Regions from separate parts of the Nonomuraea sp. NPDC050451 genome, predicted to be linked through region 1. Evidence: riboswitches for the same ligand, from Rfam matches in the RefSeq annotation. Region 1 holds a riboswitch; each other region holds the start of a gene.
What was found. A riboswitch is a leader RNA that binds a small molecule or an ion and turns the genes downstream of it on or off. The one in region 1 is predicted to bind cobalamin.

Region 2: another riboswitch for cobalamin. It lies ahead of ACIBI9_RS29240 (CbtB-domain containing protein); the one in region 1 lies ahead of ACIBI9_RS06350 (ribonucleoside-diphosphate reductase subunit alpha).
Region 3: another riboswitch for cobalamin. It lies ahead of cobN (cobaltochelatase subunit CobN); the one in region 1 lies ahead of ACIBI9_RS06350 (ribonucleoside-diphosphate reductase subunit alpha).

The regions. Positions count from the first base shown of each region.
Region 1 covers NZ_JBITHZ010000002.1:60,833-70,901, forward strand. The annotation lists tRNA gene ACIBI9_RS06325 (tRNA-Leu) at 20-107, opposite strand; gene ACIBI9_RS06330 (HNH endonuclease) at 84-566, opposite strand; tRNA gene ACIBI9_RS06335 (tRNA-Pro) at 757-832, opposite strand; gene ACIBI9_RS06340 (mechanosensitive ion channel family protein) at 1,000-2,055, opposite strand; gene ACIBI9_RS06345 (ribonucleotide-diphosphate reductase subunit beta) at 2,073-3,068, opposite strand; gene ACIBI9_RS06350 (ribonucleoside-diphosphate reductase subunit alpha) at 3,079-5,247, opposite strand; cobalamin riboswitch at 5,372-5,569, opposite strand; gene ACIBI9_RS06355 (Bug family tripartite tricarboxylate transporter substrate binding protein) at 5,574-6,521, opposite strand; gene ACIBI9_RS06360 (SAM-dependent methyltransferase) at 6,598-7,383, opposite strand; gene glmS (glutamine--fructose-6-phosphate transaminase (isomerizing)) at 7,442-9,262, opposite strand; gene ACIBI9_RS06370 (hypothetical protein) at 9,276-9,551, opposite strand; gene ACIBI9_RS06375 (ABC transporter permease) at 9,632-10,069, opposite strand, start outside.
Region 2 covers NZ_JBITHZ010000010.1:110,033-120,101, forward strand. The annotation lists gene ACIBI9_RS29195 (hypothetical protein) at 1-2,489, opposite strand, end outside; gene ACIBI9_RS29200 (hypothetical protein) at 2,731-2,901, shown strand; gene ACIBI9_RS29205 (MarR family winged helix-turn-helix transcriptional regulator) at 2,894-3,397, opposite strand; gene ACIBI9_RS29210 (EamA family transporter) at 3,475-4,374, shown strand; gene ACIBI9_RS29215 (NAD(P)-dependent oxidoreductase) at 4,376-5,014, shown strand; gene ACIBI9_RS29220 (cytochrome P450) at 5,036-6,199, opposite strand; gene ACIBI9_RS29225 (GbsR/MarR family transcriptional regulator) at 6,340-6,822, shown strand; gene ACIBI9_RS29230 (cytochrome P450) at 6,944-8,137, shown strand; gene ACIBI9_RS29235 (dienelactone hydrolase family protein) at 8,152-8,886, opposite strand; adenosylcobalamin (AdoCbl) riboswitch at 9,003-9,150, shown strand; gene ACIBI9_RS29240 (CbtB-domain containing protein) at 9,153-9,341, shown strand; gene ACIBI9_RS29245 (CbtA family protein) at 9,351-10,069, shown strand, end outside.
Region 3 covers NZ_JBITHZ010000010.1:126,878-136,946, reverse strand. The annotation lists gene ACIBI9_RS29325 (superoxide dismutase) at 1-301, opposite strand, end outside; gene ACIBI9_RS29320 (Fur family transcriptional regulator) at 354-782, opposite strand; gene ACIBI9_RS29315 (hypothetical protein) at 779-1,003, opposite strand; gene cobF (precorrin-6A synthase (deacetylating)) at 1,185-1,928, opposite strand; gene ACIBI9_RS29305 (TIGR03618 family F420-dependent PPOX class oxidoreductase) at 1,991-2,377, shown strand; gene cbiE (precorrin-6y C5,15-methyltransferase (decarboxylating) subunit CbiE) at 2,374-3,627, shown strand; gene cobM (precorrin-4 C(11)-methyltransferase) at 3,624-4,379, shown strand; gene ACIBI9_RS29290 (cobalt-precorrin-6A reductase) at 4,364-5,116, shown strand; gene cobJ (precorrin-3B C(17)-methyltransferase) at 5,107-6,585, opposite strand; gene ACIBI9_RS29280 (precorrin-8X methylmutase) at 6,591-7,211, opposite strand; gene cobG (precorrin-3B synthase) at 7,208-8,410, opposite strand; cobalamin riboswitch at 8,481-8,606, shown strand; gene cobN (cobaltochelatase subunit CobN) at 8,660-10,069, shown strand, end outside.

The DNA.
Region 1 (10,069 bases):
TCCGCCTCCTGGACGTGCGTGCGCTCGGGGGGAGTCGAACCCCCACGCTCCTTGCGGAGCACTGGATCCTGGGTCCAGCGCGTCTACCGAAGTTCCGCCACAAGCGCCTGAACCGGCCTACGCCGGCCGTTCTTGTGCCCCCGCGTCTCCGTCAGCATGTGGCAGTTAGCGCACAGGATCCGCAGGTTATCCAGCTCGTTGTTCATCCAGTCTCCGTCGATGTGGTCAACTTGCAGAGGTGCTGGCTGACCACACCATTCGGTGATACCGCACTCCTCGCACTGGGCCCGCTTCAACTCCGCCTTGATCAGACGATCACGCAGGTGCCCGATGCGCGGCCCCTTACGGAGAAGCGGTCGAATGTCTGCCTCGAATTCCTCGGGACGCTTCGCGGTGCCCTTGGACCACCCCTGGCCCCTGAAATGCGTGGTGTCGAGCCTCAGGCGTGCGATATGTCGGTCGATACCTGTTTTCGTGCCTCCAGCGGCCTTAAGCCCGAGACGGCGATGAACTTCAGCGGCAGGCTTCGACAGCGCTACAGCTTCGATGAGCGCTCGTCCGTCCAAGTGCGGCGAGCAGGCATACCCTAATTATGGTGCATTTTTAATGACGGCGCCTCTGCCTGTTGGGCCAGAGCGGCTGGGCCCCGGGCTTGGCTGGCGTAGGCCGGCCCGGGGCGGGGGCCGGGTCCGGCCGGGGGGCGCCAATCCCGCCGGTCAGGCCGTGGCCCGCGGCCCTCTTCATTCAGGACCGCTGTCCGAGTGGCAGGATTCGAACCTGCGGTGCTCCTGCTCCCAAGGCAGGCGGGCTGACCAAACTGCCCCACACTCGGTCGTCAACAAATAAGCCGCCTCGGTGCACTCCGAGACGGCTTTCCGATAATCGGTCGGTTATCCGGAAAGCCCTCGCCACAGTCGGGGGTAGCTCACTTCGCTGCCTTTCTTTCGTGCGGCTGGACAAGTCCACGGTAAAGGAGTGATCGACGACCGTGCCACATATTTATTTCTGCGCGCGCGATTCCGGGGTCTCCACGCGGAAGTGGGGCAGGGACTCGGGGTAGTTGTCCCTGACGTGGTTGACCAGGAACTCGCGTACGTCGCACTTGAGGTCCCACGAGGACGGCGAGTCCGCGGCGCTCATCAGGGCGCGCAGTTCCACCAGGCCGTTCGGCAGCACGTCGGTGACCTGGAGCGTCCAGTCCTTCTGGTCCCACAGCGGGTTGCCCTGCAGGAACTCGTACAGCGCCTCCCGGAGTTTGGGCACCGGCACCGACCAGTCCACGCGCAGGAACACGACGGCGAGGACGCGGCTGCCGTGCCGGGTCCAGTTCTCGAACGGGTTCTGGGTGAAGTACGACACCGGCAGGACCAGGCGGCGCTCGTCCCACAGGCGCAGCACCACGTAGGTGAGCGTCAGCTCCTCGATCCGGCCCCATTCCTTCTCCACGACGACCACGTCGTCGAGCCGGAGCGCGTCGCTGAAGGCCAACTGGAGGCCGGCGAGGGCGTTGCCGATGGTGGGCTGGGCGGCGATGCCGACGATGGCGCCGGCGATGCCCGCCGAGGCCAGGATGCCCGCGCCGAGCGCGCGGACCGCCGGGAACGAGAAGAGCATCGCGCCGATCGCGATGACGATGATGACCGCGGCGGCGATGCGGCGGACCAGCCCGATCTGCGTCATGAGCCGCCGCGCCCGGCGGTTGCGCTCCCCTTCGACCCGCACCAGCCGCTCGAGCACCACGTCCGTCAGCGCGTACGTGGCCTGCACGATGAGCCAGGTGACGGCGCCGATGGTGACGAGGCCGAGCACCCGGTTCACGGTCGCCGCGACGGCCTTCGCGTCCGGGGTCGAGCCGAACATGCCCGGCGCGAACACCAGGTTGAAGGCCACCACTGCCGCCACCGTGAACGCGGCCCACGTGCAGTGCTCCACCAGGTGCCGGGCGAGCGACCATTTGCGTCCGACCCTGTTCAGCACCCTCCGTACCACCTCAACCAGGAGGATCGAGCCGATCACCGAGATCACGAGAATCGGCCAGCCTGCTGGAGACTGCACGCCTATGCCCCCAATGTCTAGAAAGTCTCGTCAAAGGTCACATTGCCCTCAACTGCCACTTGATACGCAGAGACCCGCCGTTCGAAGAAATTGGCCAGCTCCTGCACGTCCTGCAACTCCATGAACGCGAAGGGGTTCGCCGAGCCGTACCTCGTGGGCAGGCCCAGCCTGGCCAGCCGCTGGTCGGCGACGTATTCCAGGTATTGGCGCATCTGTGCGACCCCCATGCCGGGCATGCCGTCCCCGCAGAGGTCGTCGGCGAAGGCCAGCTCGGCGGCCACGGCCTCCTCCACCATGAGGGTAACCTGTTTGCCCAGCTCCTCGTCGAAAAGGTCGGGTTCCTCGGCCCGCACGGTGTCCACCACGCTGAAGGCGAACTCCATGTGCATGGACTCGTCGCGGAAGACCCAGTTCGTCCCGGTGGCCAGGCCGCCGAGCAGGCCCCGGGAGCGGAACCAGTAGACGTACGCGAAGGCCCCGTAGAAGAACAGGCCCTCGATGCAGGCGGCGAAGCAGATGAGGTTGAGGAGGAAGCGCCGCCGGTCGTCCCGCGTCTCCAGGCGCTGCAACGCGTTGATCGAGTCGATCCACTTGAAGCAGAATTCCGCCTTGTCGCGGATCGAGGGAATGTGGTCGATCGCGGCGAAGGCCTTCACCCTTTCGGCGGGATCCGGCAGGTACGTGTCCAGCAGCGTTAGATAGAACTGGACGTGCACGGCCTCCTCGAACAGCTGCCTGCTGAGATAAAGGCGCGCCTCGGGGGCGTTGACGTGCTGGTAGAGGTTGAGCACGAGGTTGTTGGCCACGATGGAGTCGCCGGTGGCGAAGAACGCGACCAGCCGGTTGATCAGGTGCCGCTCCTGCGGCGTCATCTTGGCCAGGTCGGCGAGGTCGGAGTGGAGGTCCACCTCCTCGACGGTCCACGTGTTGCGGATGGCCGCGCGGTAGCGTTCGTAGAAGTCCGGGTAGCGCATGGGCCGCAGGGTGAGGTCCATGCCGGGGTCGAGCAGCACAACAGTCTCCTTACTGGCAGGCTTCGCAGGTCTCGGGGTTCTCCAGGGAGCAGGCGATCGCCTGCGCGGCAGCCTCCGTGGGGGCCGCCTGGACGGTGGTCTGGGCGATGCGGGTGGCGGGCCGGGAGCGCAGGTAGTACGTCGTCTTCAGGCCCCGCTTCCAGGCGTAGGCGTACATCGACGAGAGCTTGCCGATGGTCGGGCTGGCCATGAAGAGGTTCAGGGACTGGGACTGGTCGATGTACGGCTGGCGCGCGGCGGCCAGGTCGATCAGCGCCTTCTGCGGCAGCTCCCAGGCCGTGCGGTAGAGCACCTTGAGGTCGTCGGGGATGCCGGGGACCGTCTGGACCGAGCCGTCGGCCCGCTTGATGTCGTCGCGCAGCTGCTGCGTCCACAGCCCGCGCGCCTGCAGATCGGCCACCAGATACCGGTTGACCTGCAGGAACTCGCCCGACAGCGTCTCGCGCTTGAACACGTTGGACACCTGCGGCTCGATGCACTCGTAGCAGCCGGCGATGGAGGCGATCGTGGCGGTGGGCGCGATGGCGATCATGAGCGAGTTGCGCAGGCCGGTGCGGGCGACCTTCTCCCGCACGGCGTCCCAGCGCCGCGTGCTCGTGACGTAGTGGTCCGGGTGCAGCACTCCCCCGGCCGCCCGCGTCTCCGCGTACGAAGGGTGCCGGCCGCGCTCGGCCGCCAGGTCGGCCGAGGTGTCGTACGCGGCCAGCGCGATCTCCTCGGCGATCCTGGTGGACAGCTGCAGCGCCTCGGGCGAGTCGAACGGCAGCCGCAGCGTGAAGAACACGTCGGCCAGGCCCATGACGCCGAGCCCGATCGGCCGCCAGCGCTTGTTCGCCGCCTCGGCCTCGGGAGTCGGGTAGAAGCCCAGGTCGATGGTCCGGTCCAGGAAGCGGACGGCCGTGCGCACGGTGGTGCGCAGCCGGTCCCAGTCCACGCCGCCGTCGAGAAGGCAGGCGGCCAGGTTGATCGAGCCGAGGTTGCAGACCGCGGTCTCGGCGTCGCTGGTGACCTCCAGGATCTCGGTGCACAGGTTCGACAGGTGGATGACGTTCCCGGGGCGGCCGGTCTGGTTGGAGGTGCGGTTGGCGGCGTCCTTGAACGTCATCCAGCCGTTCCCGGTCTGGGCGAGCGTGCGCATCATCCGGCCGTACAGGGTCCTGGCCGGGATCTGCCGGACATGTCGCCCGGCGGCCTCGTACGCGCGGTACGCCTGCGTGAAGGCGTCGCCGTACAGGTCGGTGAGGTCGGGCACCTCCTTCGGGTCGAACAGCGACCAGACCTCGTCCGCCTCCACCCGGCGCATGAACTCGTCGGGCACCCAGTTCGCCAGGTTCAGGTTGTGGGTGCGGCGGGCGTCCTCGCCGGTGTTGTCGCGCAGCTCCAGGAACTCCTCGATGTCGGCGTGCCAGGTCTCCAGGTAGACGCAGGCCGCGCCCTTGCGCCGCCCGCCCTGGTTGACGGCCGCGACGGACGAGTCGAGCGTGCGCAGCCACGGGACGATGCCGTTGGAGTGGCCGTTCGTGCCCCGGATCAGGGAGCCGCGCGAGCGCACCCGGGTCCAGGAGACGCCGATGCCTCCGGCGTACTTCGACAGCCGCGCCACCTGCCCGTACCGGTCGTAGATCGCCTCCAGCTCGTCGCGCGGCGAGTCGAGCAGGAAGCACGACGACAGCTGCGGGCGGCGCGCGCCCGAGTTGAACAGCGTGGGCGAGCTGGGCAGGTACGACAGCGTGGACATGAGCGCGTAGAGCTCGGCGGCCTCGGCGACCGACTCCGACAGCCCGCAGGCCACGCGGAGGAAGAAGTGCTGCGGGCGCTCCAGCACCGCCCGCGTCTCGGGGTGGCGCAGCAGGTAGCGGTCGTAGACGGTGCGCAACCCGAAATACTCGAACCGGTCGTCCGCCTCCGCGGAGACCAGCGCGTCCAGCTCGGCGGCGTGCGCGGCCACGAACTCCGCCAGCCCGTCCTGGATCAGCCCGGCCGCGTGGGTGGCGGCGATGGACTCGGAGAACGTCCGCACCCCGTGCGCGGCGGCCTCGTCGGCGATCTCCTCGGCCAGGAGGCGGGCGGCGACCCGGGAGTTGGCCGGGTCGGCGATGACCCGGGCGGCGGCCTCCTCGATGGCCAGACGGCGGTCGACCTCGATGATCTGCGTCACGTGCTCTCTCCTCGCGAGCTCGTCCCCCGTGAGGGCGCGCGAGAGCACGGCGGCACGGATCATCCCCAGGCCGTTTCGCTCCCCGGCCCTCCCGCGAGGCCATGGTCACTTCGTGCCGGGCGGGCGGCCCGGGCACACCGCTGGCAGGTCTTCGGGCTCGCGGGCGCACGCAAATCGCTCCTACTGGCCGTCGCTTCCCAGATCGCTCCAGTGCACTTGACGGCGGTCGTTCCCGCTCACCGCTGCGGGGCAGCCCCGGAATCACACCGGGTTCCCTTTTGCTCCGCCTCCGGAGAGGCGAACCAGCGACGAGCAGGATCCTACATCTAGTGGCCGTTCCCGCAACTACCCCAGCATGTTGTGGCCTTGGTGGTGTCGAGCAGACCGAGATCCCGCAGGACGGCGCGGGTGCGCTCGACCTCGGAGCCCAGCCACTGCTTGAAGTCGGCGCCGCTGAGCGGGATCGAGATCCAGCCCGCGGACCGGCAGGCCTCCTCCCAGTCGGCCGAGCCGGTCACGTCCTCGCACATGCGGATGGCCGATTCGCGGCTCTCGTCCGGCATGCGTTCGGGCCCGAAGGCCGCCGCCCAGTCCACGAAGTCGACCCGTACGCCGGACTCCAGCAGCGTCGGCACGTCGAGGCCGGGCATCCGCCTGGCCGAGGACACCGCGAGCGCCTTGGCCCGGCCGGCCTTGATGCTCGCGCGCCAGTCGGCCAGCGGGCCCGTGGCCGCCGCGGCCTTGCCGGACAGCAGCGCGGTGACGGCCTCCTGGCTGCTGGGGTAGCCGGTGTAGTCGAGCTGGCGGGTGTCGGCGCCGAGCCCCCTGGCGATCAGGCCGAACAGCAGGTGGTCGGGCTCGCCCTGGGGCCCGCCCGCCAGCTGCGTCTGGCCGGGACGGGCGAGCAGGTGCGCGCCGAAGGCCTCGAAGTCCCCGAACGGTGACGGGATGGGCACGACCACGACCTCGACCTCGCCGCTGAGCCTGGACAGAGGCGTCGTGGTGTCGAGGAGGGTCTGGCCGTTGTTGAGCTCGGCGGCGGCCAGTGCGGGCAGGCCGGTCAGCATGATCCTGGTGCCCCCGCTGGTCTCGTATCCGGCCGCCCGGGCCGCGCCCGCGAACGCCTGCCCGACGCGCGCCCAGCGGCGCCCCTGAGGATTGATCGAGAACCGAGTGCGCACGCCCGCCGCGCTCCCTGCGAAGCGCTCCGTCCCGCAGCCGGCCGCGCACGCGGCCAGGCCCAGCCCCCATGCGAAGAACCGCCGACGGCGCATGTGCCTCTCCCCCGAGCTTCGCGAGCCATCGCTTACTCTAAGTTATCGACACAATGCGCAGAGATACACATACTTCTCAAAGTGGCTTCTTGCCGACCCCGGCCATCAGGGACGACGGCAGCGACCAGTCCCCCACCAGCTTGGGCCGGTCTGGACGCCAGTCGACGGCCTGCACCAGGCCCGGCGGCTCCAGCGGGAAGTCGCCGAAGAAGGCGCGGATCTCGGCGGGCGTGCGGTCGGTGCCGCCGCCCGGATCGTCCGAGGAGGCGCCCCGGTAGCGCTGCCCGTCCTCCAGGCGGCCCATCGAGGTGGCGTGGGTGATCACCAGGTAGCTGCCCGGCGCCAGCCGCTCGCGCAGGGCGGCCACCGCCTGCTGCGGCCGCGCCGAATCCCGCAGGAAGTGCAGGATCGACACGAGCAGCACCCCGACCGGCTCGCGCAGGTCCAGGAATCCGCCCGCCCGCGCCAGCACCGTGTCGGGGTCCAGGAGGTCCGCCTCCATGAGCGCGGCCCTGCCCGAGCGTCCGGGCCCTGAACGACCGAGCAGGGCCGTGGCGTGTGCGGCGACGACCGGATCGTGATCTATGTAGACGACCCGGGCCTCGGGCGCGACCTCGTGCGCGCTGCCCTGGGTCGGCAGCCCGCTGCCCAGGTCGAGGAACTGCCGTACCCCGGCGGCGGCCACATAGCGCACGGCACGCTGCAGGAAGGCCCGGTTTGCGCGGGCCAGCGGGACCGCCTCCGGGATCAGCTCGGCGAGCTGCTCGATGGCCTGGCGGTCGACCGCGAAGTTGTCCTTCCCGCCGAGCATGTAATCGTACATGCGTGCGAGATTGGGCCTCTCAGCGTCGAACTGCCGCACGTATCGAATTTATGTCGTCCGCAGCAAGATAACGAGGTTTGAGGCCAAATTAGCCTGTTTATTCAACCGTGACGCTCTTCGCGAGATTGCGAGGCTTGTCCACATCCCGGCCGAGCGCCACCGCAGCGTAGTACGCGAGCAGCTGAAGCGGGATCGTGAGCAGGATCGGGTCCAGCTCGATCTCGTTCTTGGGGATCACGATCACGTCGTCGGCCAGCTTGGCGTCGGGCTCGCGGTGGCCGACCATGAGCACCTGCCCGCCGCGGGCGCGGATCTCGCCCAGCGTGGTGAGGTTCTTGTCGAGCAGCTCGTCGTCGGGGACGATGGCGACCGTAGGCATGTCCGGGCCGATCAGCGCGAGCGGCCCGTGCTTCAGCTCGCTGGCCGGGTACGCCTCGGCGTGCACGTACGAGATCTCCTTGAGCTTCTGCGCGCCCTCCCTGGCCACCGGGTAGCCGCGCACGCGGCCCACGAACATCATGCTCGGGTGCTTGGCGTACTTCTGCGCCAGCTCGGCGATCTTGTCGCTCTGGGTGAGGATCTCCTCGATCTGCCCCGGCAGCCTGCGCAGGCCCTCCACGATGCGCCGCCCGTCGGCGGGCGACAGGTCGCGCACCCGGCCCAGGTGCAGCGCGAGCAGCGCGAACGCCAGCGACGTCGAGGTGAACGCCTTGGTCGAGGCCACCGATACCTCGGGACCGGCGTGCAGGTAGATGCCGCCGTCCACCTCGCGGGCGATGGCGCTGCCGACCGCGTTGACGATGCCGATGACGCGGCCGCCCTTGCGCTTGAGCTCCTGCACGGCGGCGAGCGTGTCGTACGTCTCGCCCGACTGGCTGATGGCGACGTAGAGCGTGTCGGGGTCGACGACCGGGTTGCGGTAACGGAACTCGCTGGCGGGCTCGGCGTCGGACGGGATGCGGGCCAGCTCCTCGATGAGCTGCGCCCCGATCTGCCCCGAGTAGTACGCGGACCCGCAGCCGATGATCTTCACCCGGCGGAAGCCGCGCGTCTCGCGGGCGTCCATGTTGAGCCCGCCCAGGTGGGCCACGTGGAAGCGCTCGTCGAGCCGGCCGCTCATCGTACGGGTGATCGTCTCGGGCTGCTCGGAGATCTCCTTGAGCAGGTAGTGCTCGTAGCCGCCGGTGTCGTAGTGGCCGGCGTCCCAGTCGACGGTCAGCGGCTCCTTGGCGGTCTCGCGGGCGTCGCTGGCGAAGGTGTGGAAGCCGTCGGCCTTGAGCACGGCCAGCTCGCCGTCCTCCAGGTGCACGACCTGGCGCGTGTAGCGGACGAGCGCGGCCACGTCGGACGCGGCGAACATCTCCTTCTCGCCGATGCCGAGCACGATCGGGCTGCCGTTGCGCGCCACGACCACCTCGCCGGGCCGCTCGCGGTCGATGACCGCGATGCCGTACGTGCCGACGATGCTCTTGAGCGTCTTCCTGACCGCCTCCTCCAGGGAGTCGTTCTCGTCGGCGGCGCGGGCGATCATATGCGCGAGCACCTCGGTGTCCGTCTCGGAGGCGAACACCACCCCGTCGGCCTCCAGCTTCGCGCGCAGCTCGCCGGCGTTCTCGATGATGCCGTTGTGCACGACCGCGATGCGCTCGTCGGCGGACAGGTGGGGATGGGCGTTCTCGTCACTCGGCACGCCGTGCGTGGCCCAGCGGGTGTGACCGATGCCCAGGGTGCCCTTGAACCTGGCCGGCACGACCTTGGCCAGGTCCGCGACGCGGCCTTTGACCTTGCGTAGCTTGAGCCCCCGGTTGGACACCACGACCCCGGCCGAGTCGTACCCCCGGTACTCCAAACGCTGCAGGCCCTCCAGCAGGATGGGCGCCGCGTCCCGTGGGCCGACATAGGCCACGATTCCGCACATCGAGGTCTCCTCTTCATCCGTAGACGATCCTGCGCAGCTGCCGCAGGGACAGCTCCGGTGCCGCGACCCGTCGACCGCGTAATTCGGCGGCGATCCTGGGGAAGATCTCGTCGTTGGTGTGGCCGACCGTTTTCAGCTCGGCGTGCCGGCGGCGGACGTACTCCTCGACGGACTCGGAGAAGTACGACAGCACGTCGGCGACCACCTTCGCCGCCTCACCCGGGCCCAGTGGGGTGGTCTCCGTGAGGTGGACGATGAGGTCTTCGTAGGGATGTCGTGCCGGGGACACAGACGAGGACACTACGCATCTGGAACGAGACACTTCAACATCCTGCCCGAAATCGGGCAGGATTTAACTCGAACGCCTGTCTAGAGCATGCTGCCGCGGCCCCAGCCCTTGCCGAAGCGCCACCAGGCGAAGGCTCCGGCGGCGAGACCGAGCCCGACGAGGACGGCCGCCGGGCGGGCCGTGCCCGCGACGTCACCCCTGACGGCGGCCTGGAGCATGGTGGTCGCCCAGTAGCCGGGCGAGATCGGCGCGATCGCCTGCGCCCAGGCGGGCATCATCGCGTACGGCACCAGCGCACCGCCCAGCGCGCTGACCGACAGCGCCGCGATGTTGCAGAGCGTGCTGAGCTCCCCCTGGCTGCGCACCACCCCGGCCAGGGCCGTGCCCACCCCGAGCAGCGCGAAACACCACGCCGCCACGGCCAGGGCCAGCGGCCACACCGTCCCGGCCGGCCGCAGCCCTACCGCGACCACCCCGTACGCGAGCAGCACGACCTGCTGGAGGACCAGCACGGCCAG
Region 2 (10,069 bases), on a different contig from region 1:
CTGCCGCCGGGCGCGAACGCCACCTCGTCCACCACCCCCGCGTGGCCGGTGAACACGGAGCGGGCCGGGTTGAACAGCGCGGCGGTCATGGCCGCGCGGGACTCCGGCGTGTCCCTCATCCGCCGGGCCGCCACCGCCAGCAGCCGCGACAGCGCCGGGTCGGTCTCGCCGAGCTCCAGGCTGCGGCCCGCCAGCTCGCGCGATCGCGCGGCGTTCTCCTGCGCGCCGGCCTCGGCGGCGCGGTTCGCGGCGACGCCCGCCCCGACCACCGACGTCAGGAACAGGATCACCAGCACGGCCACACCCGCGCGGCGGAAGCGGACGGCCCGCCTCTCCAGCCGGTCGCTCTCGCGCAGGAACGCGCGCTGCGCGCCGGTCAGCGCGGGACCGCGTACGGGGTCGGCCTCCCAGCGCGGGAACACCTCTCGCAGCGCCGCCAGCCGGGTACCGCGATAGAGGAATTCGGGGTCGCGTTTCTTGGCCTCCCAGTCGGCGACGCCGTCCAGGAACTGGCGGAACAGCACGTGGTCGCCGCGGCCCTCGTCGAGCCACTTCTTCAGCTTGGGCCACTCCTCCAGCAGCGCGTCGTGGGCGATCTCCACGGCGCCGTGCGCGTTGCCGCCCGTGTCGCCGCCTCTGCCGTCACCGCCCGCGTCGCCGCCCGTGTCGCCGTTCCGGACGGCACCCGTGTCGCCGCTCCGGACCAGGAGCCGGCGCTCGGTGAACGCCTCCAGCACCGCCTCGACGTCGTTCGCGCCGCCCGCCGGACGCCCGCCGGCCAGCTCGCCGCGCGCCACCCGGCGGCGCACGGGCCGCCCGTCGGGTCCGATGACGGCCAGCCTCAGGAAAACCTCCCGCGCGACCTCCCGGCGTTCGGCGGAAAGGCCGTCGTACACCTCGTCGGCGGCCGACTCCACCGCGTGGGCGATCCCGCCGACCTCGCCGTACGCCCTGCTCGTCAGCGTGCCGCCCGCGCACTTCTCCCAGGTGAGCAGCATCGCGTGCGACAGCAGGGGCAGGGCGCCCGTGCCGTAGCCGGCCTCGCCGGTCCGTGAGCGCAGGTCGTGCAGCACGTCGTCGACCAGCGCCGGCTCGACCTGCACCCCGGCCGCCGTGGCCGGTCCCGTGATGGCGCGGCGCAGGTCGGACTCCGTCATGGGGCCCAGCGTGTACTGCCCGCCGTCCAGCGCCTCGGCCAGCACGGGGTGGGCGTTGCACTCGGTGGCGAAGTCGCCGCGCACGCCCAGGACCACGAGCGCGGACGAGCGGGCCGCCGCCACCAGGGCGGTGGCGAACGCCTCCCGCTCCTCCCGCCCGGCCAGGAGGAACACCTCCTCGAACTGGTCCACGACGAGCACGAGCCGGCCCGGGTCGCGCCGCTTCAGCCGCCCGGCCTCGGCCAGCACGGCGTGCTGCACGGTCAGGTGGGCGTCGCGAGGGTTGGCCCCCAGCGAGCGGCGCACCGCCCCGGCCTCCAGTTCGCCGAGATGGCTCAGCCGGACCGCCAGCTCATCGAGCGGATGCTCTCCCGGCGTCATCAGCAGCTGCGGCCAGTGCTCGCTGCCGGGCGCGCCGGGCAGCAGGCCCCGGGAGATCGCGGGCAGCAGCCCGGCCCGCAGCAGCGAGGACTTGCCCGCTCCCGACGCCCCGGCCACCATGGCCAGGCCCGATCCGGTCAGGCGCTCCGCCAGCCGGCCCAGCAGCCGGGCGGTGTCCCGCTCACGGCCGTGGAAGATCGGTGCGTGCTCCCGCTCGAACGGCCACAGGCCCCGGTACGGCGCCCGCCCGGCACGCCAGCGGGGACCGGGTGCCCCCTCCGGCCGCGCGGCGTCCAGACGCCCGTTGAGCAGCGACAGCTCTTCGAGGATCCGGATCGAATGCTCGTACTGCCTGAGCATGAGATCGCGGTCGCTCCGAGCCCGCGCCTCCTCGCGGTGCCGTGCCCGCAGAAGCTCCGCGACCTTGCGCGACATGTCCTCCAGGAGCAGGCGGAACTCGGCGAAGTCGCCGCTCAGCTCGCCGAACGCCTCGGTGAGGCGCTCCTGGATGCGGCGGTCGCCGCTGACGACCGCCGCCTCGATGGCGGCGCCCGCCGCGTCCACCCGGTGCAGCACCGCCGCCATCGCGCGCCGCAGCTCCCCGGCGCCCTCCCCGCCTTCCTCCAGGCCCGCGAGGAGCCGGGCGACGACTTCGTCCTCGAGCTCCTCCTGCGTGGGGGGACGGCCGGAGGTACGCCGCCGCAGCGCGTCCGCCGCCTTGATCAGCACGTCGGCGAGCACGTTGCCACCCACCCCGCCGAGCACGTCGGCCCCGGCGGCGAGCAGGCTGCCGGAGGTCAGCGGGATGAGGGCGCACGCGCACAGCGTCACCACGATCCCGTGCGGCGACAGCTTCAGCAGACCGCCGCCCATGCGCCGCACCACGACGGCGATCCGTTCCCGGGCCGCGCGTGCCTGCCGGGCTCCGGGCTCCTCCCCGGTCGGCTCCATGCGCGCTCCCGTCCGTCCGCGAAGGCACCCTGCCGTACCGGTTCATCGCCGCCGGAGGACCCGCCGCTACGTCCCGGTTCGAGCGAGCTCCAGCGGGCCCGTGCCGCCCAACCGCGCCCGGCCGCGGGCAAATCGGATAAGGACGGCGTCGTCGTTTCGGGTCGGCCAGGCGCGGCGGCATCGCGGGCTGCTCGTGGACGCCAGTGGGACGGGCGGCGCTGCCGGCGTCAATCGGCTCACCTTGAGCACCAGAGCCGACGGCGCCAGGCCATATCGCCACCTGCTGTCGTCGGAGCCGTTCCATGTGCTCGACGGGCAAGCGGAGTTCCTGCTGGTCTGGAAGCGCCGGAAGCTGCCCGAGCAGCACCGCTACGACGTCCATTTCCGTGTCATGAGGTGCCCGGTCAGGTGAGCGTGGTGGTGTCCCCGAGAGACTCCAGCAGGTCGCGCAGCGTGTGGGCGAGCTCGTCCCGGCGCTCCTTCGGCAGGGCCGAGAGCACGCGGTCCTCGGTCGCGACGTGGTCCGGCAGGGCCCGGTCGATCAGGGCGTGCCCCTCGTCGGTGAGCGTCACGTAGACCACCCGCCCGTCGGCCTCGCTGGGCGTACGGGTCACCAGGCCCCTGGACTCCAGGCGGTCGAGCCGTTGCGTGATCGCCCCCGACGTGACCATGGAGGCCCGCATCAGCTCGGCCGGCGTCAGCCGGTGCGGCGGGTCGCTGCGGCGCAAGGTGGCCAGCACGTCGAAGGAGGCCCGGTCGAGGCCGTGCGCGGCGAACGTACGGCCCAGCTCCGCGTCGATCAGCCGGGTCAGCCGTGACAGCCGCCCGATCACCGCCATCGGTGAGACGTCCAGGTCAGGGCGCTGGGCGTCCCATTGCTTGAGTATCAGGTCGACGTGATCAGCCACCACTCCAGCCTAACGATGCCTTAGCGGTGAGGTAAATCACCTCGCCAAGTACCTTAGCGCTGAGATACTTTGTCTTAGTGCTAAGAAATCAATCGGGAACCGTCCTGCTGACCGCGCTGACCCCCGCCATCTGGGGGACCACGTACCTCGTCACCACCGAACTGCTGCCGCCCGGCCGCCCCCTGCTGGCCGCCGTGATCCGCGCGCTGCCTGCCGGGCTCCTCCTGGTCGCCGTCACCCGCCGCCTGCCCTCGGGCAGCTGGTGGTGGCGCGCCCTGGTGCTCGGCGCGCTGAACATCGGAGTGTTCTTCGCGCTGCTGTTCGTGGGGGCGTACCGGCTGCCCGGAGGGGTGGCCGCCACTGTGGGCGCCATCCAGCCCCTGCTGGTCGCGTTGCTGTCGGCCGGGCTCCTGGGGGAACGCCTGTCCGCGCGTACGACGCTGGCCGCCGTGGCGGGCGTGGCCGGGGTGAGCCTGCTCGTGCTGCGGGCCGACGCCCGGCTGGACGCGCTCGGCGTGGCCGCGGCGCTCGGCGGCGCCGTCGTCATGGCCCTGGGCGTGGTGCTGAGCAAGCGGTGGCAGTCGCCCGCGCCGCTGCTGGCCACCACCGGCTGGCAGCTCGTGGCCGGCGGCATGCTGCTGCTCCCGGTGGCGCTCCTCGTCGAGGGCGCGCCGCCGGCCACCCTGACCGGCGCGAACCTCGCCGGGTACGCCTACCTCACGATCATCGGATCCGCGCTCGCCTACGTCCTGTGGTTCCGGGGCCTGCGGCTGCTGTCGGCGACCAAGGTCACGTTCCTGGGCCTGCTCAGTCCCGTGGTCGCGACCGCGCTCGGCTGGCTCGTCCTCGGCCAGGAGCTCACCGCGGCCCAGGCGCTCGGCGCGCTCGTCGTCCTGGCCGCCCTGGTCGTGGCCCAGCGCCAGCCCGCCCGTACGTTGACCGCGACGCCTCGCGTCCTGGTCGGAAAGGAGTCCTGACATGCGCATCACCGTCTTGGGAGCCGCCGGAGCCGTGGGCAGCAGGGTCGTGGCCGAAGCGCTGACGCGCGGCCACGAGGTCACCGCCGTCGTCCGCGACCCCGCCCGCTTCCCCCTGCTGCCTCCCGCCGCCCACGCCCGCGCCGGCGACGCCTCGGACGTCGAGGACGTGGCCGCGCTCAGCGCCGGGCAGGACCTCGTCATCGGCGCCACCCGGCCCGCGCCCGGCCACGAGGCCGACCTGGTCACGACCGCCAAGGCGCTGCTGGCCGGGGTGGCGAGGGCCGGCGTGCGGCTGCTGCTCGTCGGCGGCGCGGCGGGGCTGACCGTGCCGGGCACCGGCGGCCTCACCGTCGTCGAGACCCCCGGCTTCCCGCCCTCGTGGCGGCCCATCGCGCTGGCCTGCAACGCTCAGCTGGAGGTCTGCCGGGCCGAGCCGGGCGCCGACTGGGCGTACGTGAGCCCGCCCGCGCTGCTGGAGCCGGGGGAGCGTACCGGCCGCTACCGGCTCGGGGGCGACGAGCTGCTGGTCGACGCCGAGGGCCGGTCGGCGATCTCCATGGAGGACCTCGCCGTCGCGCTGCTCGACGAGGCCGAGCACCCCCGGCACCACCGCGCCAGGTTCACCGTCGGCTACTGACCGCTCGGCGCGGGGTCCACCTCATAGGGTCACGGGCAGCGACGTCAGGCGCCAGGTGCCCGGGTCGGGCATGTGCCGCACCTCGCCGGCGAGCGCCAGGCCGGGGAAGCGGCGCAGCAGGGCGCCGAGCGCGATCCCGGTCTGCACGCGGGCCAGCGAGGCGCCGACGCAGAAGTGCGGCCCGTGCGCGAACCCGAGATGACCCGACGGCTCGCGCCGCAGGTCGAACCGGTCCGGCTCGTCGAAGGCGCGTGGGTCGCGGTTCGCCGAGGCGATCGAGGCCGTGACCGGCACGCCCTTGGGGACGTTCACGCCGCCGATCTCGATGTCCTCCGCGGTGAAGCGGGGGATGGTCAGCAGCTGCGGCCCGCACCAGCGCATCAGCTCCTCCACCGCCCGCGGCATGAGGGCCGGGTCGGCCCGCAGCGCGGCGAGCTGGGCGGGGTGGGACAGCAGGGCGGCGACGGCGTTGGCGATGAGGTTCGTGGGCGTCTGGCCGGCCAGGACGAGCGTCCAGATCATGGTGATCAGCTCGGTCTCGGAGAGCCGGTCGCCGTCCTCCTCCATGACGCGGGCCAGGTCGGAGATCAGGTCCTCGCCCGGCTCCGCGCGGCCCCTCGCGACCGCGGCGGTGGCGCCCTCGAGGATCCGCGGGATGGCGTTCCCGAAGCTCTCGCCGTGCCCGGCCGCGACGGCGGCGCCGTACTCGCGCCATCGGGGACGGTCGGCGACGGGGATGCCGACCAGCTCGCAGATCACCTCGATCGGCAGCGGGCCCGCGAAGTGCGCCAGCAGGTCCGGTTCGGTGGGCAGCTCGTCGAGCAGCCGCTCCACGATCGCCTCGATGCGCGGCCCGAACTCGGCCGCCCTGCGCCGCGTGAACGCGGGCGCGACCAGCCGGCGCAGGCGGGCGTGCTCGGCGCCGTTCATCTCCGACATGGTCCGCAGGTACGGCAGGCAGTGCTCCGGCACGTCCGGCCGCTGGTAGCTGTGCTCGTTCGTCGTCAGCCTGGGGTCGCTCAGCATCGCCCTGGCCTCCTCGTGCCGGGTCACCGCCCAGAACGGGCCGAACCCGGGCGCCACCAGCCGCGCCACGGGCGACTGCTCCCTGGCGCTCGTGTACGCGGTGAACGGGTCCGCCAGCACGGCGGGGTCGGTCAGGTCGATCTCGGGCACGTCGGTCATGCCGCTCCTCAAGCGCGAATGATTACATCATCTGAATGCTGACGGTATCTCGATTTGCGAATCTCCGGCAACGCGCGGCGGAAGGCATCGACGTAGACTTCGTGAAGTACGTGCTTTACGACGCTCACGGAGTTGGCAAGGTGGATCAGAAGGAGACCGAGTTCGTCGACCGGATGGGGCTCGTCATGGAGCGCCTCGCCGGCACCCGGACGATGGGCCGCCTGTACGCGTGGCTGCTGATCTGCGACCCGCCGGACCAGTCGCTCACCGATCTGGCCGCCGAGCTCGGCGTCAGCAAGACCATGGTCAGCACGGTAGCCAGGCAGCTGGAGGCCGGCGGGATGGTGGAGCGCGTCCCCACGTCGGGCCGTGAGCACCGCTACCAGGTCGTCCGCGGTGGATGGGCCCAGATCATGCGGGGCCGGCTGGCCGTCGTCGAGCCGATCACCGAGGCACTGGGCCTCGGACTGTCGATCGTCGGTGACGACCGCGCCGAGCAGCGGGCGCTGCTGGAGGAGACCAGGGACTTCTTCGACTTCCTCGTGCGCGACGCGGACGAGTCGCTCCAGCGCTGGAAGGAGTATCGCAAGCGGCTGAAAGACGACGATCAGGGCTCCGGGTGAACACGATCGTCGAGGAGCACGTGCCGTTCACCGCAGGACCCCGGCACGACGCCACCGCGTCCCCTGCCGGGTCGTGTGATCCGCTCAACCGGGAAATCATCCAACGATCAAGGGAGTGGCGATGTCTGACATCGTCGAGCGGTACAACATCCCCGAACAGCTCTTCTGGCTGCACGGCCCGCGGCCGGGCGGCCCGGTCGAGCACAACGCCGCCGCCGGAATGTGGAACGTCTACGGTTACTCCGAACTGCACGAGGTCTTCGGCGACCCCGCGACGTTCTCCTCCGACGTCCTTCGCGTGACCCCCAAGGAACAGAAGCCGGAGGGGCTGTCACTGGAGGGCTTCATCACCCAGATCGACCCGCCGGAGCACGGCAAGCTGCGCAAGCTGGTCAGCAGCGCCTTCACCCGCAAGGTCGTCGCGGACCTCGAGCCGAGGATCGCCGCCGTCACCCACGAACTGCTCGACGCGGCGCGCGAGCGCGGCGGGTTCGAGCTGGTGCGCGACCTGGCCTACCCGCTCCCGGTCATCGTCATCGCCGAGCTGCTGGGCGTGCCCAGCAGTGATCGCGCGCTGTTCAAGCAGTGGGCCGACACGCTGTTCCGGCAGGACACCAAGGTCTCGTTCGACGACCTCTTCGAACGGCGGGAGCAGGACAGGGAGACCACCATGAAGTCGTGGTGGGAGATGTCCGCCTACCTCGCCGGCCACGCCGCCGAACGCCGGCGGCAGCCGCGCGCCGACCTGCTCACGAAGCTGGTCGAGGCCGAGGTGGACGGCGAACGCCTGCCCGACGAGCAGGTGGTCAACTTCGCGATCGTCCTGCTGCTGGCCGGGCACGTCACCACGACGATGCTGCTCGGCAACACGGTGCTGGCCCTGGACGCCTTCCCCGAGCACCAGGAGAGGGCACGGGCCGACCGCGCCACGATCCCGGCGGTCATCGAGGAGTCCCTGCGCTTCTTCACCCCGTTCGCCCTGCTCGCCCGCGCCACCACCCGCGAGGCCGAGCTCGGCGGCATGACGATACCGGCCGATCAGACGGTCCTGGTCTGGCTCGGGGCGGCCAACCGCGATCCCCGGCAGTTCACCGACCCCGACGTCTTCGACCCCGGCCGCGACCCCAACCCGCATCTCGCCTTCGGCCGCGGCATCCACTTCTGCCTGGGCGCCCCCTTGGCCCGGCTGGAGGGCCGGGTCGCCCTGAACATCCTGCTCGACCGGTTCGACCACCTGCGCACCGATCCGGACGACCCCGTGGTGTTCATGCCCATGCCGACCATGACCGGCGTGCGGCGCCTGCCCCTGGTCTGATCCTTGCCCCACCCCTACTCGCGGCCTGCCACGTACCTGTCGAAGAAGGCGAACGTGCGCCGCCACGCCTCGTCCGCCGCCGCGCGGACGAGGCCGTGACGCAGCGGGAACAGCGCGAGCTTGGCGACGGGGTGATGGCCGTCGGTCATGAAGGAGTGCCCGGCGTCCGGATAGATCTCGACGTCGTGCTCGATGCCGAGCGCCCGCATGTGCTCCCGCAGCCGCGTGCCGTGCCGCCGGAAGCCCTGGTCGCGGCCGCCGTAGGAACCTACGACCGGGCACACCGGCCGCAACTGCTCCTGGTCGCTGGGGACCGCGCCGTAATTGACCGAGGCGGCCCGTACGCCGGGCGGCGCGCTCGCCGCGTACGCGAGGGCGAACCCGCCGCCCATGCAGAAGCCGATCACACCGAGCCGGTCGCCGTCGACGTCGTCGCGGCCGGCCAGCCATTGGCGGGTGGCGTCGATGTCGGCGGCCGGCTGGCCCGGCTTCTCGGTCACGAACTGGTGCATGGCCCGCGCCAGGCACGCGACCCTGGTGCCGTGGCTGTAGAGGTCCGGTAAGACGGCCGCGTACCCGTGCTCGGCGAACAGGTCCACCACGTCCAGCATGTCCGGTTCGATGCCGTAGATCTCGTGCACGACCACCACGCCCGGCCACCCGGCCGCGGGCGCGGTCCCCTGCGGCAGCGCCACCGTCGCGTCCAGCGAACCGCCGTCCGGCAGCGGGATGCGTACGTCCTGTCTCATCAGCAGTCCTTAACCGACCCAAGAACAAGAAACGTAACGTAACACCTCAGCCGTCCTGCCCGGCGAGGGCTGCGATGGCGATGGCGTCATTGACGCGAACGGGAGGAAGGGATACATTCCGGTAGATTTCACGGTTGTCCAAGGGAAATCCGGTGAGATGCCGGTGCGGACGCGCCACTGTATCCGGGACGTAGATCCCGGGAGCCAGGTCGCTTGGACATTCGTGACCTCGTTGGTTGGGACGCGTCATCCCTGAGGAGGCATGTATGAGTGGTGTGTCCACTCCTTCGGCAATCCCCTTTCCCCGTCTGCGGCTGTGGCTGCTCGCCGTTCCGGTGCTGCTGCTGGTCGCCTATCTGGTGCTGATGGACAACGGGGCCATCTCGCAAACCGGTGCCTACCTGCACGAACTCATGCACGACGGGCGGCACCTGCTCGGCGTCCCCTGCCACTGAGGCACGCGCATGGTACGCACCCTGCTGGTCAGGGGCCTGCTTCTGGGCCTGCTGGCCGGATTGATCGCGGGCGGCTTCGCCTTCGCCTTCGGGGAACCGGGGGTGGACAGCGCCATCGCGCTGGAGGAGGCCCACGCCGCCCAGGAAGCGCCCGGCCATGACCACGGCGAGGAGGCACTCGTCAGCAGGCCGGGACAGAAGGCCGGGCTCTTCCTGGCCACGGGCCTGTACGGGCTGGCCGTAGGAGGGATCTTCGCCCTCGTGTACGCGGGCCTGCGCGGACGGGTCGGCCCCCGGTCGGACGGCGGGCTGGCCCTCGCCGCCGCCGGGACGGCGTTCGTGGCGGTGATCCTTGTGCCGTTCGTGAAATATCCGGCCAACCCACCGGCCGTGGGCGATCCGGAGACGATCAACAGCCGCACCCTGCTCTACGTGGTCACGACCCTCGTCGGACTGGCCGCGACGGCGATCGCGGTGGCCACCGCGCGCCGGGTCACCGCCGGGCCGTGGGCGCGGTGGGGTGCGGCGGTGGCGGCGTTCCTGGTTCCGGTGATCGCGGCGTGGACCCTGCTGCCGACCGTGGACGAGGTGCCCGAAGGTTTCCCCGCCACGCTGTTGTGGCAGTTCAGGCTGGCGTCGCTGGGGACGCAGTTCGTCTTCTGGGCGGCCTTCGGCGTGCTGTTCGGGTGGGTCGCCGACCGCGCGGCCCGTCGCACGGCGACCGCCGC
Region 3 (10,069 bases), on a different contig from region 1:
CGATGATCGCCTCGCCCAGCTCGCCATCGGGGCGGTCGCCGCCTTCGGGGGACAGGTTCTCCCAGAAGATCGTGTGCAGGACGTGGCCGGACAGGTTGAACGCGAACGTCTTCTCCAGCCCGACCAGGCCGCCGAACTCGCCCTTGTCACGCGCCTCGGCCAGCCGCTCAAGGGTGTCGTTGGCGCCCTTGACGTAGGCGGCGTGGTGCTTGGCGTGGTGCAGCTCCAGGATCTCCCCGGTGATCGCGGGCTCCAGGGCCGCGTAATCGTACGGCATGTCCGGAAGGGTGTACTCACCCATGGGCGTCTCTCCTCGAAAGCTGTTACTTGCAAATACCTTGCAAGAACAATAATCATGCAAGTAGCTGCCGTCGACATCGGCGGCAGTAGCCGCGCAGCACCTGGCCGACGGGATCCATCGCGAAGCCGGTGCTCTCCATGACCGCCGCCTCCGCCGCGGCGAGGCGGTCCGCGGGGAGCTCGACGAGTACGTCGCAGCGGCGGCAGATCAGGTGGTGGTGAGGCGTCACCGAGAGCCCGAAGAGCGTCTCACCGGCGTGGTCGATGCTGTGCAGGACGCCGCGGGCGGTCATCACCGTCACGTTCCGGTAGACGGTGGACACGCTGATCATCTCGTACGTGGAGGTCACCAACCGGTGCAGGCGCGGCACGCTGAGGTGGGTCGCCGCCTCGCGCAAGGCGATCAGGATCGTCAGCCTCGGCACGGTCTTGCGCAGACCGAGACGGGTCAGCGTCTCCCCCAGGTCCTCCTCTCCGCTCATGCCGGCCGCGGACGGAAGACGAACGGCTTACGGAGCACCGCCAGGATGACGTACGCCGCCGCCCAGGAGGGCGCGGGCGACCCGGCCACCGTCGAGAGCACGCCCCGCACCGGTGCACGAGTGACGGGCGTGCGGATGGCGGGTGGGGAGGACTGGAGGCGGTGGTCGGGGGGCGGTAGGGGCAGTGGCGGGTTCCAGGGCTGCTCCCGTGGGGTCCTCATCGGGAGCGGCTGCGCCGCCGCGTACGGCGACCAGGCCCGGTACGCGCCACCCCCCGAGCTTCCGAATGCGGGCACCTCGATGTGCGACCACCTCCCCGGTCCGCCTTCAGATGATCAGTCTGCATTGAATATGCTCTTGCGAACAACAGGCGATTAAACGAACCAGGACGGACCGTCAGGACTACAGGCGGCGCAGGAGGTACGTATCCATGATCCAGCCCTTGCGGGCACGCGCCTCGGCGCGCAGTTCGCGGATGCGGTCGCCGACCTCGGCCACCGGCCCCGAGACCAGGATCTCGTCGGGCGTGCCCAGGTAGGCGCCCCAATGGATGTGGAACTCGTCGAGACCGGCGAAGGAGCAGTGGGCGTCCAGCATGACGACCACGTCGTCGGCGGTGGGGCCGTGCTCGGCCAGGCGCCGCCCGGTGGTGAGGTGCACGGGCCGTCCGACCTGGGTGAGGCTGGTGCGGTGGCGGGCGGTGAGCGCGGCCACGCTGCTGATCCCGGGGATGACCTCGTACTCGAACGTCACGTTGCCGCGCTGGAGGATCTCCTCGACGATGGCGAGCGTGCTGTCGTACACGCCCGGATCGCCCCACACCAGGAACGCCCCGGTCTGGCCGTCGCCCAGCTCGTCCCGGATGAGCGCCTCGCAGGCGAGCGCGCGGCGCGAGCGCCAGTCCTCGACGGCGGCGGTGTACGCCGGGGTGGACCGGTCGCGCTCGGGGTCGCGGGCCTCCGCGATCCGGTACGGCGCGCGGCCGTGCTCGGCGATGAGATCCAGCCGGAGCTGGACCAGTTCGTGCTTGACCTCACCCTTGTCCACGATGAGGAACACGTCCGTGGCGCCGATGGCCTTGACCGCCTGCAGGGTGAGATGGTCGGGATCGCCTGCGCCGATGCCGATGACGAGTAGCCGCTTCACTCGCAAGAGTCTGCCAGAACGGCAGATATACGATATGCCTCGCAAATCACCCAAGGAGGGCCGTGAATCTCGTCGAACAGGGCGACGCCTTCGCCGCGTTCTGGCAGGAGCGGCACCTGTGCACGCTCTCCACCACGCGTCCCGACGGCCCGCCGCACGTGGTGCCGGTGGGCGCGACGCTGGACCTGGCCACCGGCATCGCCCGGGTGATCACCTCGGGCACCTCGGTCAAGGCCCGGCTCATCGGCGCCGACGGCGCGCCGGTGGCCCTCTGCCAGGTGGACGGCCGCCGCTGGTCGACGCTGGAGGGCCGGGCGGTGCTGCGTACCGAGCCTGAGCAGGTGGCCGACGCCGAGCACCGCTACGCCGCCCGCTACAAGCCGCCCCGCCCCAACCCGTCGCGGGTGGTCGTGGAGATCCAGGTGACGCGCGTCCTGGGCAACGTGTGATCACGGTCGTCGGCGTCGGCGCGGACGGCTGGGACGGGTTGTCCCCGGACGCGAGGCGGGCGCTGGAGGCCGCCGAGGTCCTCATGGGCGGGCGCAGGCAGCTCGACCTCGTACCCGCCTCGGTGGGCGGGCGCGGGCAACTCGACCTCGTGCCCGCGGCGGCGGCCGAGCGCGTGGCCTGGCCCTCCCCGTTGCTGCCCGCGCTGCCCTCGCTCATGGAGACGTACGCCGGGCGCGAGGTGTGCGTGCTGGCCAGCGGCGACCCCATGTTCTACGGCATCGGCACCACGCTGGTGCGATTGCTGGGCACGGCGAACATCCGCGTGATGCCGCACGTGTCGTCGCTGTCGCTGGCGTGCGCCCGGCTCGGCTGGCCGGTGGAGCAGGTGGACGTGGTCAGCCTCGTGGGCCGTCCCCCGGCCGCGCTGAACGCCGCGATCCTGCCCGGGCGGCGGCTCGTCGTGCTCGGCGCCGGTCGCGACTCCCCGTCCCTCGTGGCCGGGCTGGCAACCGGCCTCGGGTACGGCCCCAGCCCCATGACCGTCCTGTCGGACCTGGGCGCGGACTCGGAGAGCGTCCTGACGGGAACGGCGGAGACCTGGGCGGCGCAGGGACCTGAACCGTCCGCGCTGAACGCGATCGCCCTCGAATGCGTCCCCGCACCCGGTGCCGAACCTCTCCCCCGCGTCCCCGGCCTGCCCGATGCCGCGTTCGAGCACGACGGGCAGCTCACCAAGCGCGAGGTCCGCGCCGTCACCCTGTCCCGGCTCGCCCCGCTGCCCGGGGAGATGCTGTGGGACGTGGGCGCGGGCGCGGGCAGCATCGCCATCGAGTGGATGCGCAGCCACCCGGCGTGCGCGGCCGTGGCGATCGAGAGCAGGGCCGACCGCGCCGCCGCCATCGCGCGCAACGCCGACCGGCTCGGCGTGCCGTCGCTGCGGATCGTCGAAGGCAGGGCGCCGGCCGCGCTGGCGGGCCTGCCGGCGCCGGACGCGGTGTTCGTCGGCGGCGGCGCGACCGTGCCCGGGCTGCTGGAGAGCTGCTGGGCGGCGCTGCGGCCCGGCGGCAGGCTGGTGGCCAACGCCGTCACCCTGGAGTCCGAGTCCGTCATTGCCCAGTGGTACGCCCGGCTCGGCGGCGACCTGGTGCGTATGTCCGTCCAACGGGCCTCGCCCGTCGGCTCCTTCACGGGCTGGCGGGCCGCGATGCCGGTGACCGTGTGGTCGGTCACCAGGAAGGACGTGCCGTGACCGTGTACTTCATCGGGGCGGGCCCCGGCGCCGCCGATCTGATCACCCTGCGCGGCCTGCGGCGGCTGCAGTCGTCGCCGGTCTGCCTGTACGCGGGCTCGCTCGTGCCCCGCGAACTCCTGGACGCCTGCCCCGTGGGAACCAAGCTCGTCGACACCGCGAACCTGACCCTCGACGAGATCGTGGTGGAGCTGCTCACCGCCCACCGCGCGGGCCTGGACGTGGCGCGGCTGCACTCCGGCGACCCGTCGGTGTTCAGCGCGGTGGCCGAGCAGATGCGCAGGCTGGACGAGCTCGGCGTGCCGTACGAGGTGGTCCCAGGGGTGCCGGCGTTCGCGGCGGCGGCGGCCTCGCTGAGCAGGGAGCTGACCGTGCCCGGCGTCGGCCAGACGATCATCCTGACCCGCACCTCGGCGCGGGCCACGCCGATGCCCGAAGGCGAGGACCTGAAGACCCTGGGCGCGAGCGGCGCCACGATCGTGCTGCACCTGGCCGTGCAGCGGATCGACGCGGTGGTGGCGGAGCTGCTGCCCTCCTACGGGCCGGACTGCCCGGTGGCGGTGGTGGCCCGGGCCAGCAGGCCCGACGAGGTGATCCTGCGTGGCACGCTGGCGGACATCGCGGAGCAGGTCCACGCGGCCGGGATCCGGCGTACGGCGATGATCGTCGTCGGCCGGGTGCTGTCGGCCACGCAGTTCCCCGACAGCCACCTCTACAGCGCGGAGCGGGAACGGCCGTGCGACGGGTCCTGATCCTGGGCGGCACGGCCGAGGCGCGGGCGCTGGCCGCCGAGCTGACCGGCCGCGGCGTTCACGTGGTGTCGTCGCTGGCCGGGCGGGTGAGCAACCCGCGGTTGCCGGTCGGGGAGGTGCGCGAGGGCGGGTTCGGCGGGCCGGACGGGCTGGCCGCCTGGCTGGCGGCCGAGCGGATCGACGCCCTGGTGGACGCCACGCACCCGTTCGCCGCGCGGATGACGGCCTCGGCGGCCGAGGCGTCGGCGAGGACGGGGGTGCCGCTGCTGGTCCTGCGCCGCCCGGGCTGGCGGGAGGGGCCGGGCGACGCCTGGCAGCGCGTGCCCTCCCTGCACGCGGCCGCCGCACGACTGACCAAGGCCGCATCACGCCAGAGCGGCGGCCCGGTGCGGGTGTTCCTGACCACCGGCCGCCGGAGCCTGCCGGTCTTCACCGGCCTGGCCGGGGTGTGGCTGCTGGCCAGGTCCGTCGATCCGCCCGAGCCGCCGGTCCCGGACAACGTGCACGTCCTGCTGGACCGCGGCCCGTACACGGTCGAGGGCGAACGTGCCCTCATCGGCGAGCACCGGCTGGACGTGCTGGCCACCAAGGACAGCGGCGGGCCGATGACCACCGCCAAGCTGGTCGCGGCCCGCGAGCTCGGCCTGGCGGTGATCATGGTGGACCGGCCGCCGCTCCCCGCCGATGTCCGGCTGGTGGAAACCGCCGTGGAGGCGGCCGCCTGGGCTCAGGGATAGCGGCGCGGGGTGTAGACGACGCCGCGCTCGGTGACCCGGGTCGTCGAGGAGCCGACGATCAGCAGGCAGCGCATGTCCACCTGCGCGGGGTCGAGCTCGCCGAGCGTGGTTACGGTGACGCTCTCCCGCTCGCCGCCGACGTCGCGTCCGACCACCACCGGGGTGGCGGCGTCGCGGTGCTCCAGCAGCAGGTCACGGGCGGCGGCGACCTGCCACGTACGGCTGCGCGAAGCCGGGTTGTAGATCGCGAGCACCAGGTCCGCCTTCGCCGCGGCGCTCAGCCGGTCGGCCACCACCTCCCACGGCTTGAGCAGGTCCGACAGCGACAGCACGCAGTAGTCGTGGCCCAGCGGCGCGCCCACCCGGCTGGCCACGGCCTGGGCGGCGGTCAGTCCGGGAACGATCCGCACCGGTACGTCCGGGAAGTCCGCCCCCGCCTCCAGCACCGCGCTGGCCATGGCGAACACTCCCGGATCGCCGGAGGACACCACGGCCACCCGCGCACCCTCGCGGGCCAGCTCCAGCGCGTGCCGGGCGCGCTCGGCCTCGACCCGGTTGTCGGTGCGGTGGCGGCGCTGGCGCGGGTTCGGGGCGACCCGGTCCACGTACGGGCCGTACCCGACGAGGTCGGTCGCCGCCGCCAGCGCCTCCTGGGCCTCGGGCGTGAGCCACGGCCGCCCGGCGGGCCCGAGGCCCACCACGACCACCTCGCCCCGGGCCTCGGCCGCGGGCGGTTCGGGGACGAAGGTCCGCTCGGCGGGGCTGGCGAGCAGGGCCAGCGAGAAGTACGGCACGCCGTCGGCGTCCACGTCCTTGAGCGGCGCGACCCGTTCGGCTCCCATGGTGGCGCGCTCGACGTACCAGGCGTCGTCCAGCCGCCCGGCCTCGGCCAGCGCGTCGCGGACCTTCTCGAACGTCCGGCCCAGCTTGAGCACCGCCGCCGAGTCGGTGCCGCGCAGCTTGTCCGCCAGCACCTCGGCGGGCAGCGTGCCGGGCAGCACGGTCAGGACCTCGTCCCGTTCCACCAGCGGCCGGCCCAGCACGGCCGAGGCGGCGCTGACGGAGGTGACGCCGGGCACCACCTCGGTCGGGTAGCGGTGGGCGAGCCGCTTGTGCATGTGCATGTACGAGCCGTAGAACAGCGGGTCTCCCTCGGACAGCACCACCACGGTCCGGCCCGCGTCCAGGTGGGCGGCCAGCCGCTCGGCGCAGTCGGCGTAGAAGTCGTCGAGCGCGCCCTGGTAGCCGCCGGGGTGGTCGGTGGTCTCCGTGGTCAGCGGGTAGAGCAGCAGCTCCTCGATCTGCCCTTCCTTCATGTACGGCAGCGCGATCGAGCGGGCGATGCTGCGGCCGTGCCTGGCGGCGTGGTAGGCGATCACGTCGGCCTCGCCGATCAGCCGGGCCGTCTTGACCGTGACCAGCTCGGGATCCCCGGGACCGAGCCCGACCCCGTACAGCCGTCCCGTCATCGCCATCACTCCGTCTCGTTCGCGATGGCGTTGACCGCCGCCGCCGTCATCGCACTGCCGCCGCGGCGGCCGTGCACCACCAGATATTCCAGGTCGCTGTCCGCCAGCGCCCGCTTGGACTCGGCCGCGCCGATGAACCCCACCGGGATGCCGAGCACGGCGGCGGGCCTGCCCGCGCCCTCCGCGACCAGTTCGAGCAGCCGGAACAGCGCGGTCGGCGCGTTGCCGATCGCCACCACCGCGCCGTCGAGGCGGTCGCGCCACAGCTCAAGGGCGGCGGCGCTGCGCGTGGTGCCGAGCCGTTCGGCCAGCCCCGGCACGCCGGGGTCGCCCAGCGTGCACACCACGGGGTTGTCCGCTGGTAGCCGTCGCCTGGTCACGCCGGAGGCGACCATCTGCGCGTCGCACAGCACGGGCGCGCCCCCGCGCAGCGCCTCGCGCGCCCGGACGACCACGGCGGGCGACCAGTCCAGGTCGGCCACGAGGTCGGTCATGCCGCAGGCGTGGATCATCCGCACCGCCACCTGCGCGACCTCGGGCGGCAGCCCGGTGAGGTCGGTCTCGGCACGGATGGTCGCGAACGAGCGCCGGTAGATCTCGGCCCCGTCGCGGATGTAGTCGCTCACTGATGCCTTTCCTGGTATCCGTCGCCGGTGGCGACCATCTGGACGACCCGGCCGCGCGGCAGCCCGCAGCGCCGCTCGCAACCGGCCCAATGCACGGGCGTCGCCGGAGGGCCGTCCAGGGTCGCCACCCAGCGCCGCGCGTCCTCCTGGACGTCGGCCAGGGACTTGGCGCAGCCCGGACGGCCGGTGCAGGCGCTCACGCCGGCCCACGGCGACGCCGGGTCGGTCACCAGCCCGGCCGCCTCCAGCATTCGCGCCGCCCGGTCGATGGTGGTGGGCGGAAGGTCGAGGAGTACGACGGTCCGCCACGGCGTGAACCGGACGGGCACGCCGCCCGGACCGGGCGCGCCAATGGTGCCGGCCGGGCCGTTCACTTCGGCCGCTGCGGCGATGGCGCGTGCCTGGGCGGCGGACAGCCGTCCCAGCGGCACCACGACCTCCAGCGCCACCCGCCCGTCCCACTGCCCGACCCGCCCGGCACGCGGCGCCGTCGGCCGCGACAGGGGGGTGGCTGTGGCGCGGTCGGGGGTGCCGGTGACGTGGAGGCGGGTGGCGATGCGGGCGGGGCCGTTGTCCAGCTCCGCGATCCGCCACGCGCCCCGATCCCCTTCCGGCCGTTCGTCGAGGAACGCCTCGGCGGCGGCGACCATGCGTCCGGCCGCCGCGTCCGCCCCCACGGCGAGCCCAAAGTCCACGCCCGCCAGCAGCAGCCGCCCGTCGAAGAACGTGACGTCGGCCCCCAGCGCGAGCATGTCGCCGCTGCCCTCGTCCACCGCGAACAGGAACCGCCCCGGCAGCCCGGCCAGACGGGGCCGCGAGCACAGCGCCCGGTCCAGCGCCTCCACCAGGGGCTGCGGGTCCAGTAGGCCGGGGCCGGTGCGACCGCCGAGCGGCGAGGCCACGATGTTGCGTACGCGCTCGTGCGCCTCCGACGGCAGCAGGCCGGCGGCGGCGATCCGCTCGGCGAAGGCGGCGGGTGAGCGCAGGCCGCGCACCTGGACGTTCGCCCGGGAGGTCAGCTCGATCACGTCCGAGCCGAGGTCGGCCGCGCAGGCGGCCAGCTCGCGGAGGCGGACGGGTGAGATCGCGCCGCCGGGCAGGCGGACCCGGGCCAGCGGGCCGTCGGCGGCCTCGTGCACCTGTAGCGCCCCCGGACAGGCGTCGGGACGCAAACGTCCGGAAAAGTCGGCTATGGACACGATCAGGATGGTAACGCCACTTCTGGCGGGGGTCGCTCCTGTCGTAGGCTCCCTGTAGGCGATGGCTAGGGAGGAAGCCGGTGCGAATCCGGCGCGGTCCCGCCACTGTGACCGGGGAGCGAACCCCACCGCAGGCCACTGCCCGGCGACGGGTGGGAAGGCCGGGGTGAGCGCTGATCCGGGAGCCAGGAGACTCCGGCCGCCGCGACACCCGCGACCGGGGCGAGGACCCCGAGGGAGGATTGCGCCGTGCCTGGCGACAGCCGTACCGTCCTGCTGCTCTCGACCTCCGACACCGACCTGCTCAGCGCTCGCGCGAGCGGTGCCGCCTACCGGTTGGGCAACCCGGCCCGGCTGGCGGCCGAGGACCTGCCCGCCCTGCTGGAGGGCGTCGACGTCGTCGTGGTGCGCCTGCTCGGCGGGCGCCGCGCCTGGGAGGAGGGCCTGGACGCGCTGCTGGCCGGCCCTCGTCCGGTGGTGGTGCTGGGTGGCGAGCAGGCGCCGGACGCCGAGTTGATGGAGCTGTCCACGGTCAGCGGCGGCGTCTGCGCCGAGGCCCATGCCTACCTGGCCCACGGCGGGCCGCCGAACCTGGCCGAGCTGCACGCGTTCCTGTCGGACACGGTGCTGCTGACCGGGCGCGGGTTCGCGCCGCCGGAGCAGACGCCCTCCTGGGGGCTGCTGGAACGCGACGCGCGGCCCGGAGAGGGGCCCGTGATCGGGGTGCTCTACTACCGGGCGCATCACCTGGCGGGCAACACGGCGTTCGTGGAGACGCTCTGCGCGGCCGTCGAGGAGGCGGGCGGGCAGGCGCTGCCGGTGTTCTGCTCCTCGCTGCGCACCGCCGAGCCCGAACTGCTCGACACGCTGCGCGCCGCCGACGCGCTGGTGGTGACCGTGCTGGCGGCGGGCGGCTCGCGCCCCGCGACGGCGAGCGCGGGCGGCGACGACGAGGCGTGGGACGTGGGCGCGCTGGCCGCCCTCGACGTGCCGATCCTGCAGGGGCTCTGCCTGACCACCAGCAGGGGGGCGTGGGAGGAGAACGACGACGGGCTGTCGCCGCTGGACGCCGCCTCGCAGGTGGCCATCCCGGAGTTCGACGGGCGGATCATCACGGTGCCGTTCTCGTTCAAGGAGATCGACCCCGAGGGGCTGACCGTCTACGTCGCCGACCCCGAGCGGGCCGCCCGGGTGGCGGGCATCGCGGTACGGCACGGGCTGCTCCGGCACACCCCGCCCGCCGAGCGCCGCCTGGTCGTGATGCTGTCGGCGTACCCGACCAAGCACTCCCGGGTGGGCAACGCGGTCGGCCTGGACACCCCGGCCAGCACGGTCCGGCTGCTGGCCAGGCTCGCCGAGGCGGGTTACGACCTCGGCGAGGGCTTCCCCGGCGTGGCCGAGCAGGACGGCGACGCGCTCATCCACGCGCTGATCGCGGCCGGCGGCCAGGACCCGGACTGGCTGACCGAGGAGCACCTGGCGGGCAATCCGGTACGCATCTCCGCCGCGTCCTATGAGCGCTGGTACCGGACCCTGCCCGAGGAGCTGCGGGCGGCGATGGAGCGGCACTGGGGGCCGCCGCCGGGAGAGTTGTTCGTGCACGAGGGAGACATCGTGCTGGCGGCGCTGCGGGCCGGGAACCTGGTGGTGATGGTGCAG